DNA from 2 places in the Brevibacillus sp. WF146 genome. Region 1 is predicted to be linked to the other one. Evidence: riboswitches for the same ligand, from Rfam matches in the RefSeq annotation. Region 1 holds a riboswitch; the other holds the start of a gene.
The links. Region 1 has a riboswitch for cyclic di-GMP ahead of A6764_RS07540 (acyl-CoA dehydrogenase family protein). Riboswitches for the same ligand answer to the same signal wherever they lie in the genome.

Region 1 (9,757 bases):
ATTGGCAACGTCCGGGATGATGAGTCCGATCGTACGCGTACGCTTTCCCGTCAACGCGGATGCGACCACGCTGGGCTGGTAGCCCAACTGCTCAATCACTTCCAGGACCCGTTTCTTCGTCTTCGCGCTGATCCGGCCGGTATTATTGATCACGCGGGAAACCGTGGATATGGACACGCCCGCTTTCTCCGCAACGTCATAAATGGTTGTCTTCATTTCTCATCCACTTTCGTATCATTCTTTTTCGATTCGGAAATAGGGAAAGCGCTTGCTCTCCTTTCTGTCTTCAGTTTACAGGGTCCCTTTTTGTTTCGCAATTGGATTTTGAGGGAATGATCCCAATTTTCGGGCAATGGCGACGGTCATCGGCGGGATTTTTGCCACAGTTTCCGCCATGCGCAGATGGACTACCCACATACGCATAGAACCCTGGTAACGGATTCGCTCCGGCTCTTGTCGAATCCCTGAATCCCTTGACGAAGGATGGGGGGAATCCTGGGAATCCACTCCATCCATTCGTAAATCGACATGCTTCTCTTCGATTGAAAACAAAAAAATACGGATAAAAATAGTAATGGTTTACAATAACGAATGATGGCGGTGTGAAATGGACTCACATATCTTTGACATCGTTCTTCGATCTGTTCTTGCATTTGCTATTATAATGGTCATTGCTCGTACGCTTGGAAAACCGACGGTTGCCCAACTGACGTATCACGATTTTGTAGCTACGATTACATTGGGCGCGATAACAGCCAATTTGACATTTAACAAGCAAACGAGTGTCTGGGAGTTGATCACCGCATTGCTCACTTTCAGCGGCATAGCGTATTTCCTCATGTATCTAGCACTGAAAAACCGAACGCTCCGTAAATGGTTTTCAGGTCAGCCAACGGTTCTCATCCAAGACGGAAAAATCTTGGAGAATAACATGCGAAAATTGAAACTGACATTAGATACGCTAAATCAGGAATTACGGGAAAAAAATATTTTCAACCTTGAAGAAGTTCAATATGCCGTACTTGAACTGAATGGAAAAATTTCCGTACTTCGAAAACCGAAATACCTACCGGTAACACGAAAAGACTTAAAACTGAAACCCAACATAAGGCAATATTTCCCAATTGAACTGATCATGGACGGCCAAATCATTGAGGACAACTTGAAAGATAACGGGATTACAAAAGAATGGCTCCTATCGCAAGTGAGAAAGCGAGGGCTCTCCATCGAGAAGATTAATTATGCCGTAAAAAGTTCGAATGGATCTTTATATATTGATCCATTCGAAGATCACATTAGCCAACCGATCGATCAGGAATAAGAATCTGCCAAGCGATAGGCCTCCTGCCTCAAGATCACCGGCATACGGTCACGGATGTCTGCGCCAACCTTGTTGGGCCGGCTGGCCGGAACCATTCGCCCCCGCTTCCGGGTCAGGCAGGTAAAACAACATTTCCCTTCGACCCGTTTGTGGATTGCGTGCCATATCAACTCCTTTACACAGTGGTATCGACTGGTCGTAACCCTGTGTAAAGAGATTGGTAGCAAGTCCGCTTTCCTATTTTTTATTGTTCCGGAATCGGATACTCTCTATCCAATATGTCATCCTTGTCACAAACATCCGAATCCTCATCTTCTCCGGCCTGTCTTATTCGATTTCTTTCCTTTTTGATCAGGGAATCAAGATTATATTTTTGCTCCACTACGCACATTTTACTGCCGTCCGCCCCTTCATCGAGCTGGATGTAGACAGGAGCGTCACTGTCCAGGTAATAGCTGACCGGAATGACGGGATCGGTTTTCCTGTAAAATCCGATGGTACCACAGTAGTCGTCCATGTAGTCGGCGACAATAAACTGTCCATTGGAAAGATTTCAGCCTGTCCCGTATGGACGATCTGGTGGTATTGGTTATAGTGCGCCGTCACTTCGAGAAAGGCAGACACATCATAATAGAGTTTCTTCCTTCCACGCCGGCCAATGACCAATGGTTTTCCCTTGAATAGCTTACCTTCAACGATCTCCAGCGCATTTTTCACATAATAGCCCTTTTCATCTTTCTCATCGTAACTGAACGTATAGTACTCCAGGAATTCCCGGATCCGGTCCGTATCATAATACAAGGGAAACTGCACCGAGACGAACAATGTTTTGTTTTTCAGCTCCAACAACGTGAAGAAGAATTCCAGCATTTGAATGCTCTGGCTTTGAAATGAGTCATATTTCATTTCGTAGTCTGGAAGAAAACAGTACTCGTAACAATCCGGCAGCCTGCGCAAGACTCCCTTTTTGATCGCATGCTTGTTCTTTTCTGATGAGAAGTCGATAATCTCCATGGTTGAGTCTCCTTCCGCCTACTCCAGGCCTAAATTTAGCTATTTGACTGTCATAAGTGACTGCTTCTTGGGGTTGATAACTGACTGTGGCTCCAAGCAGCAGCTCTAATGCAATCGTTACTGAAGAAAGTTTGCGGAACATGTTGTCTAAAAATTAAAATGCCCACCTTTATTGAAAATGAGTATAATTTGTTGCTGAGATTTCACCGCTGAAGTTAGGACAATGGAAGTGATACATCGTTTGTCCTTCTTTCAAAACCAACGATAAGTTAATAAAAATTTATGCAAATGGTCTATGATAATTTTTGAAAATGCGTTACAATCGAACTAGCAAAAAGGAAAAATTTACGTTAAGGGCAAACTAACCGAAAGGTTAGGACGCAAAGCTACGGGTCTAAAGTCATAACGACCATGATCGCCGGGCTGCCGGAATTAGTTCTATATCACATGCTCTATTTTCGGCTGCCCTTTTTTGCAAAAGGGGGCTTTTTTATTTTCAAAATGTGAAATGTAGGAGGTTCATCGAAATCAAATAAGTCAAACTCATTTGGCGTACAGTTTATTCCACATTAAAAAACACAGAAAATCGGAGGGAGTACTATGAATTTTGAGTGGACAAAAGACCAAATGATGTGGATTGAAAAGGTCAGACAATTCATGATCGACTTGGATGTAGAAAATGCTTTAAAAAGCGAGAGCGAGCAGCTGCCTTGGCAGATTCGCCAAGCGTCCGGCAAACAGGGACTAATTGGCCTGGATGTTCCGAAGGAATACGGAGGCGAAGGTTTGAGCGCCGTTACAATGGGACTTCTTTACGAGGAATGCGGCAAATTCGGAGTCAACACCCGCGAAGTCATCGGCGCCGGACACGGCAACATGATCGCCAAATTCGGAACTCATGAGCAAAAAAGCAGGTATTTGCCTTCACTCATAAAAGGAGATTTACTGGTGGGCGTCGGTTTGACGGAACCGAACTGCGGTTCCGACCTGGCCGCTATCGAAACGTTCGCTCGCAAAGATGGATCGAATTACATATTGTCGGGCTGCAAGGAATGGGTAAGCCGTGTGGAGGAGGCCGGCGTATTCGTCGTCTTCGCTCAAACGAAGCACGGTTCCGGAACGAAAGGCTTGACCGCCTTCCTTGTCGATATGAACGATCCCAATATCGAGAAATACGCCCTGGAGCCGATGGGAATGAAAGGTTGGTCCTATGGCGGCTTCCGGCTTCACGATGTCGTGATTCCGGCGGAGAACCGATTGGGTCTGGAAGGGGAAGGCTTCCGGATATTCAACCAACACTTCGGCTATTGGCGGGTACTGATGGGAATCATCTGCGTCGGAGCGGCCAGAAAGGCACTGGAGCAAGGCGTGCAGTATGCCAAAGAACGGATGGCCTTCGGCGGTCCGATCGGCCGGTTTCAGTCCGTCATGCACAAAATCGCCGAGCACGCGACCCTTCTGGAAACGGCAAGTCTGCTCAGCCTGAAGGCGCTGGACGTTTTGGACCGCGGTCATTCCAATACAATGGAAGCCTCGATGGCCAAATGGTATTCGACGACCACGGCCTACAAGGCGATCGACGACATGCTGCAGATCCATGGCGCCCGGGGCTACGTCAAGGAATACGGCCTTGAGCAGAAACTGCGCGACGTGCGCGGCCTGATGATAGCCGACGGCAGCACGGACGTGCTGAAATCGTTAATTGGCCGGGATTTGATGGGCAGGGAAATCTACGATGCGATGCTGGGGCGCGCTCGGGAAGAACAACCACTGCGCGTCCTCAATATGGTGCCATAACCTGCCTTACCATATAAAACGGACATCGATATAGACAGGAGAGCGAACCATGACTGTGAATGAAGGACTTGAGAATGTCGTTGTCGCCAAAACCGCGGTCAGCCTTGTCGACGCAGAGAAGGGGAACCTGGTGTACCGGGGATTTCACGCCAGGGATCTGGCCCGCGATAAAAGCTTCGAGGAGGTCGCATATCTTCTCCTGCACGGAAATATGCCGGACGTAGACGAGCGCAAGGACACGCTGGAAAAGTGGGCGTCCGCACGGGAGCTCCCCGCTTCCGTCCGAAACGTCATCGACGCCCTTTCCGAAACGCACGACTTGATGAGCATGCTGCGTACCGCTGTCTCCGCGCTGAGCATCGATAGCCCGGAATATCCGCCTACTTTGCAGCAAGCCACCTCCGTCATCATAAAGCTGCCCGTGATCATCGCTTATTGCTACCGTCGGCTCAAGGGCCTGGAGCCTGTTGCTCCCCGGCCCGACCTCGGGCATACCGCTAACTATTTATACATGCTGAGGGGTACGGAGCCGTCCCCCGTCCATGTTCAGGCGCTGGAAGCTTATTTGAACCTGCTGATGGATCACGGGATGAACAGCTCCACCTTTACCGCCCGCGTGATCGCCTCGACCCGTTCGGATCTCGTTTCCGCGATCACCGGAGCCATCGGCGCTTTGAAAGGACCGCTTCATGGCGGAGCCCCTTCCTTGGTGCTGGACATGCTGAAAGACATCGGCACGAAAGATAACGCTGAGCCGTGGATCAAGCGGCGCTTGGAAAGCGGAGGAAGATTGCCGGGCTTCGGACACCGCGTGTACAAAACGAAAGACCCACGATCCGAAGCTTTAAGGCTCATCGCCACCGAATTGTCAGGCAGTGATGCCTGGCTCGATCTGGCCGTGCACGTGGAGCAAACAGCCCAGGATCTGCTGGCCGTATATAAACCTCACCAAAAGCTGTACACCAATGTGGAGTATTATGCGGCTGCCGTCATGAATGCGATCGGCTTCGAACCGGAGCTGTTCACGCCGACCTTTGCTTTAACGCGGTCGGTAGGCTGGTGCGCGCATATCATTGAAGCCTCCCAAGGCCGTTTGGTGTATCCGGATTCCGCTTACATCGGACGATTGCCTTCTGAATAACGTTTTGGGGAAAAGGAGGCCGATCAATGGCACGCCGACAAATCATTATGTTTTTGGCCACCATGAACGTGTTCATCTTGTTGTACGCGCCTCAGCCGCTGCTGCCGTGGCTGTCCGATAAGTACGGCATCTCGATCGCAACAGCCAGCTTGACGATCTCCCTGACGATCATCGCGCTCGCGGTTTCATCGCTCGCGCTGGCGCCGCTGTTTGATCGGTGGGACCGCAAGAAAGCGATCGGGATTTTTTGCCTGCTGCTGATTGTTCCGAGCGCCATGCTGGCCATAACGGACTCCTTCACCTGGATTTTGGTCTGGCGGGTCGTGCACGGCATGTGCATCCCCGGAGTGACTGCCGTGCTGGTCGCCTACGTGTCCGAAGAATTTCCGGCCGACCGGCGCGGCCGTGCGCTCGGCGCCTACGTCAGCGCCACCGTAGCCGGCGGGTTGGTCGGCCGTGTCATTGCCGGACCGATCGCCGAAGCGTTCTCGTGGCATGCCGTCTTTATCGCTACCGGGTTCTTTTCCCTATTGGTCACCGTTCTCGTATGGCGGTATTTGCCCGCCTCCCAGAATCAAACCAACAGGGCAATCGGCGGGTTTCTGGCGCATTTCCGCAATCCGGCGCTGATCGGCACTTTTTTGATCGGCTTTTCGCAGTTTTTCGCTTTTATCGGCTTTTTCACGTATCTGCCCTTCTATGCTTCCGGCGCTTCGTTTCATCTCAATGCAACACAAATTTCGTTGCTTTATTTTACTTACCTGTTCGGCATCTTTTCCGCTCCGCTGGCGGGGTACTTCTCCGACCGCATCGGCCGGAGAGCGACCATGGCCTTCGGGCATCTGATCGGGGCGTCAGGCATCCTGCTTACGCTTCATCCGTCGTTACCTGCTCTGCTGGCCGGCGCGTCTATTCTCGCGTTTGGAAATTTCGCGTCCCAGTCCGCTACGACAGCCTACGTGACCGATGTCGCGAATGGGTCCAGGGGCGCCGCTTCTTCCCTGTATCTGTTCTTCTTCTATGTCGGCGGAAGTCTCGGCGCTTACATCCCGGGATTATTATGGTCACGTTACGCATGGGACGGTTTGGTCGCGACTACGACATGCATCATTGTACTTGCCCTGCTCAGCAATTATTTCCTGGCAGGAAAAAAGAAGATAACCCATCCCGCAAACACAACGCAAACTTGAGTTATTAGTTAAAGATTACAATTGGAGAGTGTATGCATCGATGATACGTAAAAAAGTAGAAAGGAACCCCAAGCCATCCTCCTTCAAATCTTGGAAATGGAAAAGCATCCTGTCCTCGTTCGCCAGCGTACGCGGCAAACTGTTTCTGTTCTCCTTCCTCATCTTGTTGATTCCGGGGATTGTCATCGGATGGCTGAGCTACGACAAATCGCAATCGCAAATCGAGAAGCTGCTGATGGACAGCGCTACGGAAAACGTGTCTTTAACCAACCGATACATCAACAATTGGATGGATGCGAGACAGAAGGAACTCGACTCGCTATCCAAGCAAATCGCTGACAGCATGAAGCAAAATGCGAACCAGAATTTGCAGGCAATTTTACAGCAATTTCTGAACGATCATCCCGGCGCGAGCATGCCTTTCATCGCTATGGACAACGGGACGTACATCCACGGCTCGAAGGATGCCAAAATCCCCGCCAACTTTAACGCCAGGGAAATGCCCTGGTATAAAGAGGCGGCGAATAAAGATACGGTCATTCTGACCGATCCTTATGCCGACCCGATAAGCGGCGGCGAGTTGGTGATCACGGCAGCCAAAGCGGTACCCGGGCAGTCGGCTGTCGTCGGCTTTAACATCAATCTGGAGGAGCTTCGTAACCTTGTGAAAGATGTCCATATCGGGCAGAAGGGTTACATCGTCATTTACACGAAGAACAAACAATTTTTGCTGCACCCTACGAACAAGATCGGTACGCCAACGGCGCCGCATAACGAAGTGATGTACCGTGAACCGAACGCTTCCGGCTCTTACGAATACATCTTCCAGGGCGAACCTAAGAAAATGATTTATACGACGAATCCGGTCACCGGCTGGAAAGTGGCCGGGAACATGTCGACCAGCGAAATTTCGGACTTGGCCAAACCAATTCTGAACCGCACCCTGCTTGTGGTCGCCGTGGCGCTGCTAATCGGGGCGATCACGATTTATTTCATTATCATGTCGATCATCAGGCCTCTGAACAAATTGGTGGAAGCATCGGGAAAAATCAGCCAAGGCGACTTGACGGAACGCGTGGAAATCACACGGGAAGACGAGATCGGCAAAACGGCCATGAGCTTCAACCAAATGGCAGATTCGCTCCATTCTATTATTAAAGACGTTCGCGACAACGCCACCCAGCTTGCCGACTCCTCCTCCCAGCTGTCGGCCAACTCGCAGCAAAACAACAAGGTATCCGAGCAAATCGCGGAGGCAGCGCAGACGCTTGCAGCCGGTTCCGAGAAGCAGGTCCGGTCGGTGGAAGAAAGCACGAAAGCGATCGCCGAAATTTTGTCCAGTTCGCAGCAAATTATGGCCAATGTCGCCTCGGCTTCGGAGAGCTCGAAATTTTCTTCTGACAAAGCGTTGGAAGGGTATACAGTCCTTCAATCCGTTTCGCAGCAGATGAACTCGATCCAACAAACGGTGAACAGATTGTCGGAATCCGTCCGGGAATTGGGCAGCAGGTCGCAAAAGGTAACGGAAATTATCGGGATCATCGGCGATATCTCTTCCCAGACCAAATTGCTCGCCCTGAATGCCGCGATTGAAGCGGCCAGAGCGGGAGAGCAGGGACGCGGCTTTGCCGTGGTAGCCTCCGAAGTGCGGAAGTTGGCTGAGCAGTCGGCTGTCTCTTCCAAGCAAATCGAGGAAGATCTGCTGGCGATTCGCAATGAAATCAGGCAAACCTCCGAAGCGATGGAAACCGCCACGAAAGAGGTTCAAGACGGGATGGACATGGTCCTTCTCGCGGGTCAGTCCTTTGAGGCGATTCAATCTTCCGTACAAACGGTTGTAAGCCAGATTGAAGAGGTCGCCTCGGCTTCAAGACATATGGCAGCCTACACCGAACAGGTGTCTAAATCGATCGAATCGGTGAATGAGGTTTCGGAGCAGTCGTTCGTCTATTCGCAGGAACTGTCGGCGGCAGCGCAAGAGCAGCTTGCTTCCGTTCAAGAGGTGACGGCGTCGGCGGCTTACCTCAGCAACATGTCGGAAAGGTTAAAAGAATTGGTTGGCCGGTTCAAAATCTGATATCGGGACGTTATGCGTGCACTCCAGAATATGCGGGAGTGCACTTTTTCTTCTGTTTAACGATAACGGAAAACCATCCGGTTGTCGCTTATTCCCAGGCCGCGACGCTCCGACACTTCACGGAGGTTTTGGGAAGAACAAGGCCTGTATGGAGGTCAAACGGTAACGGACCTGCCGATTCGATTTGCGTACTTTCCCAATCATGGCTTCGGTGAACCGGGGGGAGTTGTTCTGGCCAGAGGCCACCGCAACAATCCAATCCTCAGCTGCTGAAGTCACGGTGGAAAGGAAGGAGTGCAGCCGGACACGAGGTGACTACCTTGGCAGGGTGATTGTCACAAGGACCATGTTAGGTGCATTTCCTTCTCCTCTTCCTTCTCTACTTTGTACATAGCACACTCTTTCACCAGCCGCGACCAGTTCACTTACGGAGGGTAATAGCCGGAATTGGTCGACTGATTCCCCGAGGTACTTCACTTCAACCAGCGCCCGAGGAATTGACGAATATCGCTCCCCTTTCAAGCGAACGTTCCGGGCGACGTAAGCATTTAGGCATTCTTTTCGATGGAAAAATTCCCTATTTCTTTACCATGTATTGTTTTCGTTATTTCGCCCGATTAGCTCTCCCTCTCCACCGTGTCGCCGACGGTATAATCCATAGGGTAAGTCATTTTGCCGTGCTTGAATTCTGTATTGCTGTACACGATTTCGCTTCACTTTTACTCTCGAAATAAATGCAATGGCTGGTAAGCAGGTTTTCAAAAGAACCTCTAATCTCTATAATTGGAATGTAATGGATATGCGAAAGCAGGTGATTGCCTTGATCGACTTTGGGTATAGTAGTTTGAATGCTTGGATGGTTCTTCCTCTTCTTTTTGTTGCCGTCCAATTTTCGCCCCTTCTGGAATGGTTCTCGGTTCCGGCATGGCGATCGGCTGGATGACTTGTTTGAGGTGATGACCATGCGCCCTCATGAGGGGTTCACTCTATCGATTGGTAAAACGTGTCATTGACGAGTGGGATCCAGTTGATTTGTTTGTCTCATGCTCCCCCTGATGAGTATGATCCCGAAATCAGGGAAATTACCAGGCGGATGACCCTTCCCAAACACCTGAAGAATTGGCTGAAAGTATTGAGCGTGTTTTCGTTACGTATTTTGGGGAGGCGTACGAGCGCCCGATTGAAGAATGTCTCGCTGTCGCTCAACGGTTGCTGTC
Region 2 (6,954 bases), 770 kb from region 1:
ACGCTTCCAGGATGAAGCTGCTGGCGCTCACGACCGACTCGGGGTAAATCTCCTTGGCCGCTCTCATGTCCGCCTGCAGCTGCTTGCACATCGCCGGCCATTCGTCCGGTTTTTCCACCAGGTAAACGCCGACGCTGCGAAAGCCTTTCGTCGGCTTGACCACCAGGGGAAACGGGAGTGTCTCCACAGGCAGGCGGAAAATCTCCTCATAGGAACACTCGCGGAAAAAGAAGTCGGATACAGCTTTCGCAAGGTCTCGCGAAACTTGATCTTGTTTTTGAACAGCTCCGCCTGTTCCATGAGCGGCGTTCCCTTCAGAAGCGGATACACGGACGCCACCGCATACTCGGAATTGCACAGAAGAGCAAGGTCCTGATCGCGTACACGATCCGCAACCTCGTCCAACTGCCGTATCTCCAGCGTTTTGTCCAGCGGAATGCGGATATCCCCGCACTTCACCGCCGGAACGCCCAAATTCGCAAGAGTCTGGGACAAGAGCAGAGATACGTACGGTTTATCCAAACACCATCATCATGCCGATTGTTCCTCTTTACCGGCATCGCCGCGCACCACAAACTTTTTGACCAGCTCATTGAGCTGTTCGGAGGTCGCTTTCATCTGACCGGCAATCTGTCTCATTTCAGACTGGAGCTCGGTTTGATTTTGAATGTTGTTGCTGATCGTCACCAGAGCCGCCGTCACTTCCGCGATGCTTTCGGTTACCTGACCCAGATTTTGGGACGAAGCGTCTGTTCCGTCAGCCTGCGCGTCCATATTCGCCTCGAACGTCTTGATCTGCTCCGTGGAACTTTCAATCGACGTTTTGATCTCTTTCATGTGTTCGGAACCGGATACCTGAATGCGTCCCGTCAGATCCCCGCCGCCCGGGGCGATGGCAACCAAACTGTCGCGTACGTCCGCCAGCACGTTCAGGCGTTTGGATATGTACGCGAAAACGATCACAATCCCCACGATGAACATGAAGATGATCAGGCTGACCAGCATCACCTGCTGATCGGACAGTTTTTCAATGCTGCTGACGGGAACCCACAGGAACAAATACCACCCTGTCGCCTCAATCTTATTGGCAAACACGAGTTCGTTTTGATCGGTATACAGATCGCTGGCTTTCTGTTCGTTTAACACCTTCACCATCCACGCCTTCAGCGTGTTCTGTTGGTTTTTCTCCACCTTTTTGGCGGCGCCCGTCAAGATGTTTTGATGGGGATCGACAACCATGGCGTGCGTGCCGTCGGCCAGCGACAGCGAATTGGCGATTTCCGCCACACCCGTCAAGGAAATGTCGATGGAGAAGACGCCCTGGAACTTGTCTTGTGCATAAATCGGGATGGAGGCCGTCACCATCATTCCCGTTCCCAGATCGTCCTTGTAAGGCTTCGTCCATTTAATCTCCCGGTTGGGGTTGTTTTCGGGAACGGCAATTTGGAAAAATTCATTGGCCATGGATTTGGCGGTTGTATAGGTGCCTTCCTTGTTCTCTACGAACGGATAAATTTTTTGGAACTTGTTGACGGATGTAAAATAGTACCATTGCGATTCAGGAATCGTCTTCTTAATCGTCGCAAACAGACCGTCAAAGCTCTCGGACGCCAAGATCTGCCGTTTTTGCTCTACGGTCAGCGGTCCTTTTTCAATACGCGCATTCCCGATGTTCGCCTTTGTTTTGGCGACAAATTCGTCCAACGAGTACAAACCGTTGCTCATCCGATACTTGCTCTCAAACAACTGGTTGACCAGATCATCGGGATATCCGCGCAGTTCCTCCAGCTTTTTCTCGTAGGAAGAATTGGCCAGCTTGCTGACCAACCCGATTTTGTCGAACTCTTCTCCGATCAGTTGAATCTTGGACTGCAGGAGGCTGCTCGTTTTGCTGATCTCCTCCTGCTGAATGTTTTGTTTGGAATAACTGATGGCAAATGAGGAAAGTCCCAATTGCAGGATGAGAATGATCACAAATAAGCTGAGGATGCGGGCTTTCAAACTGCGCATCTGCAAACCGCACCATTGGAAGCCGCGCCATTTTTTGCTTGTCGCGTTCATGTTTCTACCTCCGATCGTTTCTTGTTTTGGAGTGGAATGAAAAAGCAGGTTTTCATCCTAGAGCACAACTGTAACCCCCTTCCGCCCATTCGAAAGGTTGGACTGGCAAAACCCGGTTACCGATGAGCGGCAGGCGATACCAGAGCCGCGGAAACATTTTCCCCTTGCTCGAAGTCTCGCTCTGTTGCACTGGCGTAATCGGGGAAGGTACATGTTCACAAAAAAGACTATTCGGTCACCCGAATAGCCTCTATTCCGGAAATAGAGAACATCGGTTTCGGCAACCCGGCGATCATAGTTTGACAACCTTAGACCCGTGGCTTTGCGTCCTTATCTTTCGATAAGTTTGCCATTAACGAACCTTGTTGAAATTTAGTATGTCTTGATGAATTCTGTAATATCTTGTGATTTTTTGTCGCTTTTTATGATATAACGAAAATGTTACTGGTTAATATTTCCTATCCGGAGAAAGTTTATCGGACTATGTACATGCCTAGTCTTTTCAGATGGCATGGGAGTTTTCTCATAGGGGAGTGATGGGATGGAGGGGCTTTGGGCGGTGGGCGGGAGTACTGTTGGGATTTCGTGACATGGTGGGATTTTTTGCTGGTCTGGAAAAAATAAAAAAGCCGCCCTGCAGGCGACATTGCTCATTATATATTTTCTAAATATATTTTCTAATATAACCTATTTGCAACAAAAGTTCCTCTTATCGGATGACTTTAAGCCTCGTAGAGACGGAGAAATCACCCCGAGTTGAAAAACGGTGATACAATGAATTTCTCTACGCTCATTCGATCTATAAAAGTTTGAGTAGTAAATCTTTTTAGGAACTTATACCAAACTGCCACCTAACTTGATTTTGTTCATTTGTAGCCTTAATAGTATCCTAAGGTTTGGCTAATCCATAGTTAATAGAGTATTCTTTAAGTTTTTCGAGTATATAAATTGCAATTTCATTATTTTTTGTTTCCTTGGCACTTTTATGGTGGAATTCAAGGTTTATTTTCTTACCATCTTCCTTTCTGAGACATACAGCATCCACAATAAGCCCTTTTCCTTGAGGTACTTCATATTGTACATTTGAGAATCCACCATTAGCCTCAATTAACAATTGCATGACTGCACTATTTATTTCTTTGTGTCTTGTCTTCGATAGAGATTGTATGAAGCTATAGGCATCAACAGTTTCTTGTTTAACAGACGATCCGTACTCTCGATTGTCAACTTCAGACAGAATTGAATACTTGTATAGTTCAGACGATGTTATAACCCTCTTTGCGTTTCCAATATTGGCCTGTACACCTGTAATCTGAGCTTTTATATCAAGTGGTCCATAATTAAGCATTGCATGAACAACAGAACTCCCAGAAAGAGATAACAACTGTGCATTGAAAAGAGAGATAACAAATGGTAAAGCTGTACGAAGGTTTTTATTTCTTTCCTGCCACCATTCAGCAACATTTGAACGTTTTGTATACATTAACAAACGAGAAGCTTCAAGATAATAACTATCTGCTCTGCGGACATTTCTACAGATTTCCCGAATATTCGTTATACCTGATGATAATACAAACACAACTTCCGGGAATTGTACGCCTAAATCGCTTGTATCAAATCTCTCGGTAATTAAAGCTTGCACATCGTCTAAGAAGTCGCCCACCCTAATTGAATTATTCGCTATTTCCTCCACTTCTTCTCGCGAAATTGCTGCATCTTCCAATTTCCAATTACCAATCTGCATTATTCGATCAAGAACACCTACATATTCTCTCTGATCAAGTCCTTTTAAATTATAAATAGGCTCCGAACCAAAGGGACTTTTCCCACCAACAACGTACATAATGTCTACTAGTTTTTTTGCAAAATTCTCATCATTAACAGGCCACAATAACAATAGATCATTTCTTGTACGAATAATTGAGTTGAGTCTACCAAGAAAGGTCTGATACTGATCCTGATTGAAAAAAGGGGCTTCTCTTCCATCAAAGTTTATAACTTTTATTGAATTATCTCGCTTTATCTTCATTAAATAATCCGGGATTTTGTCCACTGGAAGTTCTGAATCAGGCGGTAAGCGTTTAACACTTGAAATCTTATCAGCGAGGAATACTTCTAAACTATGTATGAATGTTGTTTTGCCTGTACCACTTGGTGCAAGCACAAACATTAACTTACTTTGCTTTGAACTTTCAATTCTAGATGCTAATTTTTTTATCACCTCTAAGTCATGATCTTGTCTAACGAAAGTTGTCTTCGCCGTTTCACCAAAAGTTGTTATAAGGGGTTCATATCTAGTGGGTAACTCAGAAATTTTTTTAAACATACTTCCTCCCAAAAAAACTCTCTCTATTCGCAACTTATAGACTACTCTATAGTAAATAATAACTAATTTTATTAGTAACATCAAATATTATGCACTTCAAAATATCAAAGATAGGTCATCGCTTGTATGCTTTACTGCTTGACTCATTTAAACAGCGTATTTTCTCACACATTGGATCCTGAATGTTGGCTAGTTTTAAAACTCCCCTCCTTAGGTAGCTATAAGAAGAGCCGGGGATATAATCGAAATCCTTACAATTCCTCCGACGCCCCTCTTTCAGTATCTTCAATAAGGAAGAATTTCCGAGTAGCTTCACTCCTCGCTACCGGTCGGGAGACTAGACTTCATGAACGATAGTTGGATAACTTTCACCTCATGGTTAAGAATTTAAGGATGAAAATTAGACAAATTTTAATTATTTATGTTATTCGGTATAAAGATGATTGATCATTGGGGGGTGAGTATAAGAATATTGAACCCAACAATTCCAATGTGTATCTTATTACACAATACAAAACAAATTCTTTATAATTTGAATTATTAGATTGAAAGAACATGAGAAATTTTCAAATTGAAAGAATGGATTATTGAACAAAGATTAGATGGTGAACCTCTAGAATTGATTCTAGTGTCACCGCCGGGATATAATTGACCCAGGTTCGCTGAACTGCTCCCCAAATGGTAGACAGAGGAAATTGACCCATTTGGTCGAATTTCGACTTAAAGGGGAGTGAGCGATAATGACTTATGAAAATCATACGATTGAATGTAAGCTGGAAGTTGTAAAATCTATATTGGAAGAAGGTTTGTCCTATCGAGAGGCAGCCAAACGGTTTGGCTTTAAAACTCACTCTAACGTGAAAAATTGGGTACATGCATACAAAATCCATGGAGTAGAAGGATTGAAAGACCGGAGAGGACAGGGGCTTAAAAAGGCTTTGTCAAAAATCCCTTCTAATCTCACTTTGGAACAGGAAAACAAGTGGCTACGAGCTCAAAATGCATTTTTAAAAAAGTTATTGAAAACCGAAAGGAGAGATGCTCCAGACACGGAAAATACGCCGTTATTCAAGCACTAAGCAGCCAATTCCCCGTATCTTTGCTGTGCGCTGCCGCAGGAATTGCCAGGAGCAGCTATTATAAATGGCTTAAAACTGGGATAAAGCAAAAAGATGCTGCTGTTTGTGAAATCATATCCTTTGAGCATCGAAGACTGGGCGGCATTTATGGTTATCGTCGTATGAAGGCTATACTGCTCACAAAATACGGTTTGCATCTCAATCGTAAGCGTGTGTATCGGCTGATGAAGCAAATGAACATGCAGGCGATCATACGGCGTAGACGTTATCCACGGATTCAATACAAAAGACATACCCTGGCGCCCAATCTTCTGGATCGGCATTTTCAAGCAGCTCATCCCAATCAAAAGTGGGTTACTGACATCACGTATTTGCAAGCTGGAAAAAAACGATATTTTCTTTCCGTCATCTTGGACCTTTTCAACAATGAAGTGGTCTCATACCGCTTAAGTGACAGTCTTGACGTCCAGTTTGTGCTAGAGACGGTACAAGAGGCCGTCCAAAACCGTTCGACGCATCAACTGCTGATTCACAGTGATCAAGGAATGCATTACACAACAAAAGCATATTACCGCTTGCTGCGAAAGCATGGGATTATTCAGAGTATGTCTCGAAAAGGGAATTGTCTGGATAATGCCTGCATCGAATCCTTTTTCGGCCACTTGAAAGCAGAACTGCGCCCGCATTTGTTTGATGAAGCCGTCGATGTGGGAACAGCAATCAAGAAGTATATTGAATTTTATAACCACGAAAGGCCACAAATGCGATTGAACGGCATGTCGCCAAGCGAATTCCGAAACCTTTTCCTCCAAAGTGCCTGATGGGTCAAAATCAATCAGTCCACAAAATGGGGGTCAGATCACGCCGGAATAAAAATGACCCACCCTTAGCGATATATCCCCTTCATAATTAAAGGCCAAGTCAATCTTCGGAGGGAAACACATGCTAAGGAATGGGATAGTGAAAATACGTTCGCCGCATTCCCGGGGTGAATTCATTCCCTAAAAGGGAACCCGAAAATCTCGAGGTTCCAAGCTTTGAATACGTTGGGGGTATCCCCAAAGTGATGCTGACCGATCAGATGAAAACAGTCGTACTGCGCATGGGAAATGATCCCTCGCTGACATCCGCTTTCTGCCGACTTTGCTGCGGCGATTGGTCTTGTTCCAAAAGTTTGTGAAATTCGCACCCCCGAAACAAAGGGAAAAGTGGAACGAGGCGTACAATATGTAAAAAACAACTTTCTTCCTGGCAAATGCTTCGTTGTTTTACTGGAGGCAGTTCGTGGCAAATTAAATCCACGATCCACAGAGAACATGTTAAGAAGACCCCCTCTTTCGCAAGGAGGTCTTCCGGGGATTTCCCCTAGATCAATCCGATACACAGCAATTGCTATGGGATCAATGTAATGATATTGTATGCAGTAAACCCCAAAATATGACAAAAGAGCAACTTTAATAGTTGCTCTTTTGGAATCAATTAGGTATA

Region 2: linked by a shared signal. The riboswitch ahead of A6764_RS03820 (methyl-accepting chemotaxis protein) and the one ahead of A6764_RS07540 (acyl-CoA dehydrogenase family protein) in region 1 are both predicted to bind cyclic di-GMP.

What each region holds. Positions count from the first base shown of each region.
Region 1 covers NZ_CP109943.1:1,539,996-1,549,752, reverse strand. Annotated here, with positions in the region: gene A6764_RS07555 (LacI family DNA-binding transcriptional regulator) at 1-216, opposite strand, end outside; gene A6764_RS07550 (DUF421 domain-containing protein) at 608-1,321, shown strand; gene A6764_RS07545 (hypothetical protein) at 1,703-2,335, opposite strand; cyclic di-GMP riboswitch class I at 2,681-2,766, shown strand; gene A6764_RS07540 (acyl-CoA dehydrogenase family protein) at 2,936-4,132, shown strand; gene A6764_RS07535 (citrate synthase/methylcitrate synthase) at 4,182-5,273, shown strand; gene A6764_RS07530 (MFS transporter) at 5,300-6,463, shown strand; gene A6764_RS07525 (methyl-accepting chemotaxis protein) at 6,504-8,540, shown strand; partial or broken gene A6764_RS22360 (hypothetical protein) at 9,657-9,757, shown strand, end outside.
Region 2 covers NZ_CP109943.1:773,203-780,156, reverse strand. Annotated here, with positions in the region: gene A6764_RS03825 (ATP-grasp domain-containing protein) at 1-358, opposite strand, end outside; gene A6764_RS03820 (methyl-accepting chemotaxis protein) at 532-2,061, opposite strand; cyclic di-GMP riboswitch class I at 2,338-2,422, opposite strand; gene A6764_RS03815 (hypothetical protein) at 2,951-4,387, opposite strand; gene A6764_RS03810 (helix-turn-helix domain-containing protein) at 5,128-5,466, shown strand; gene A6764_RS03805 (IS3 family transposase) at 5,370-6,287, shown strand.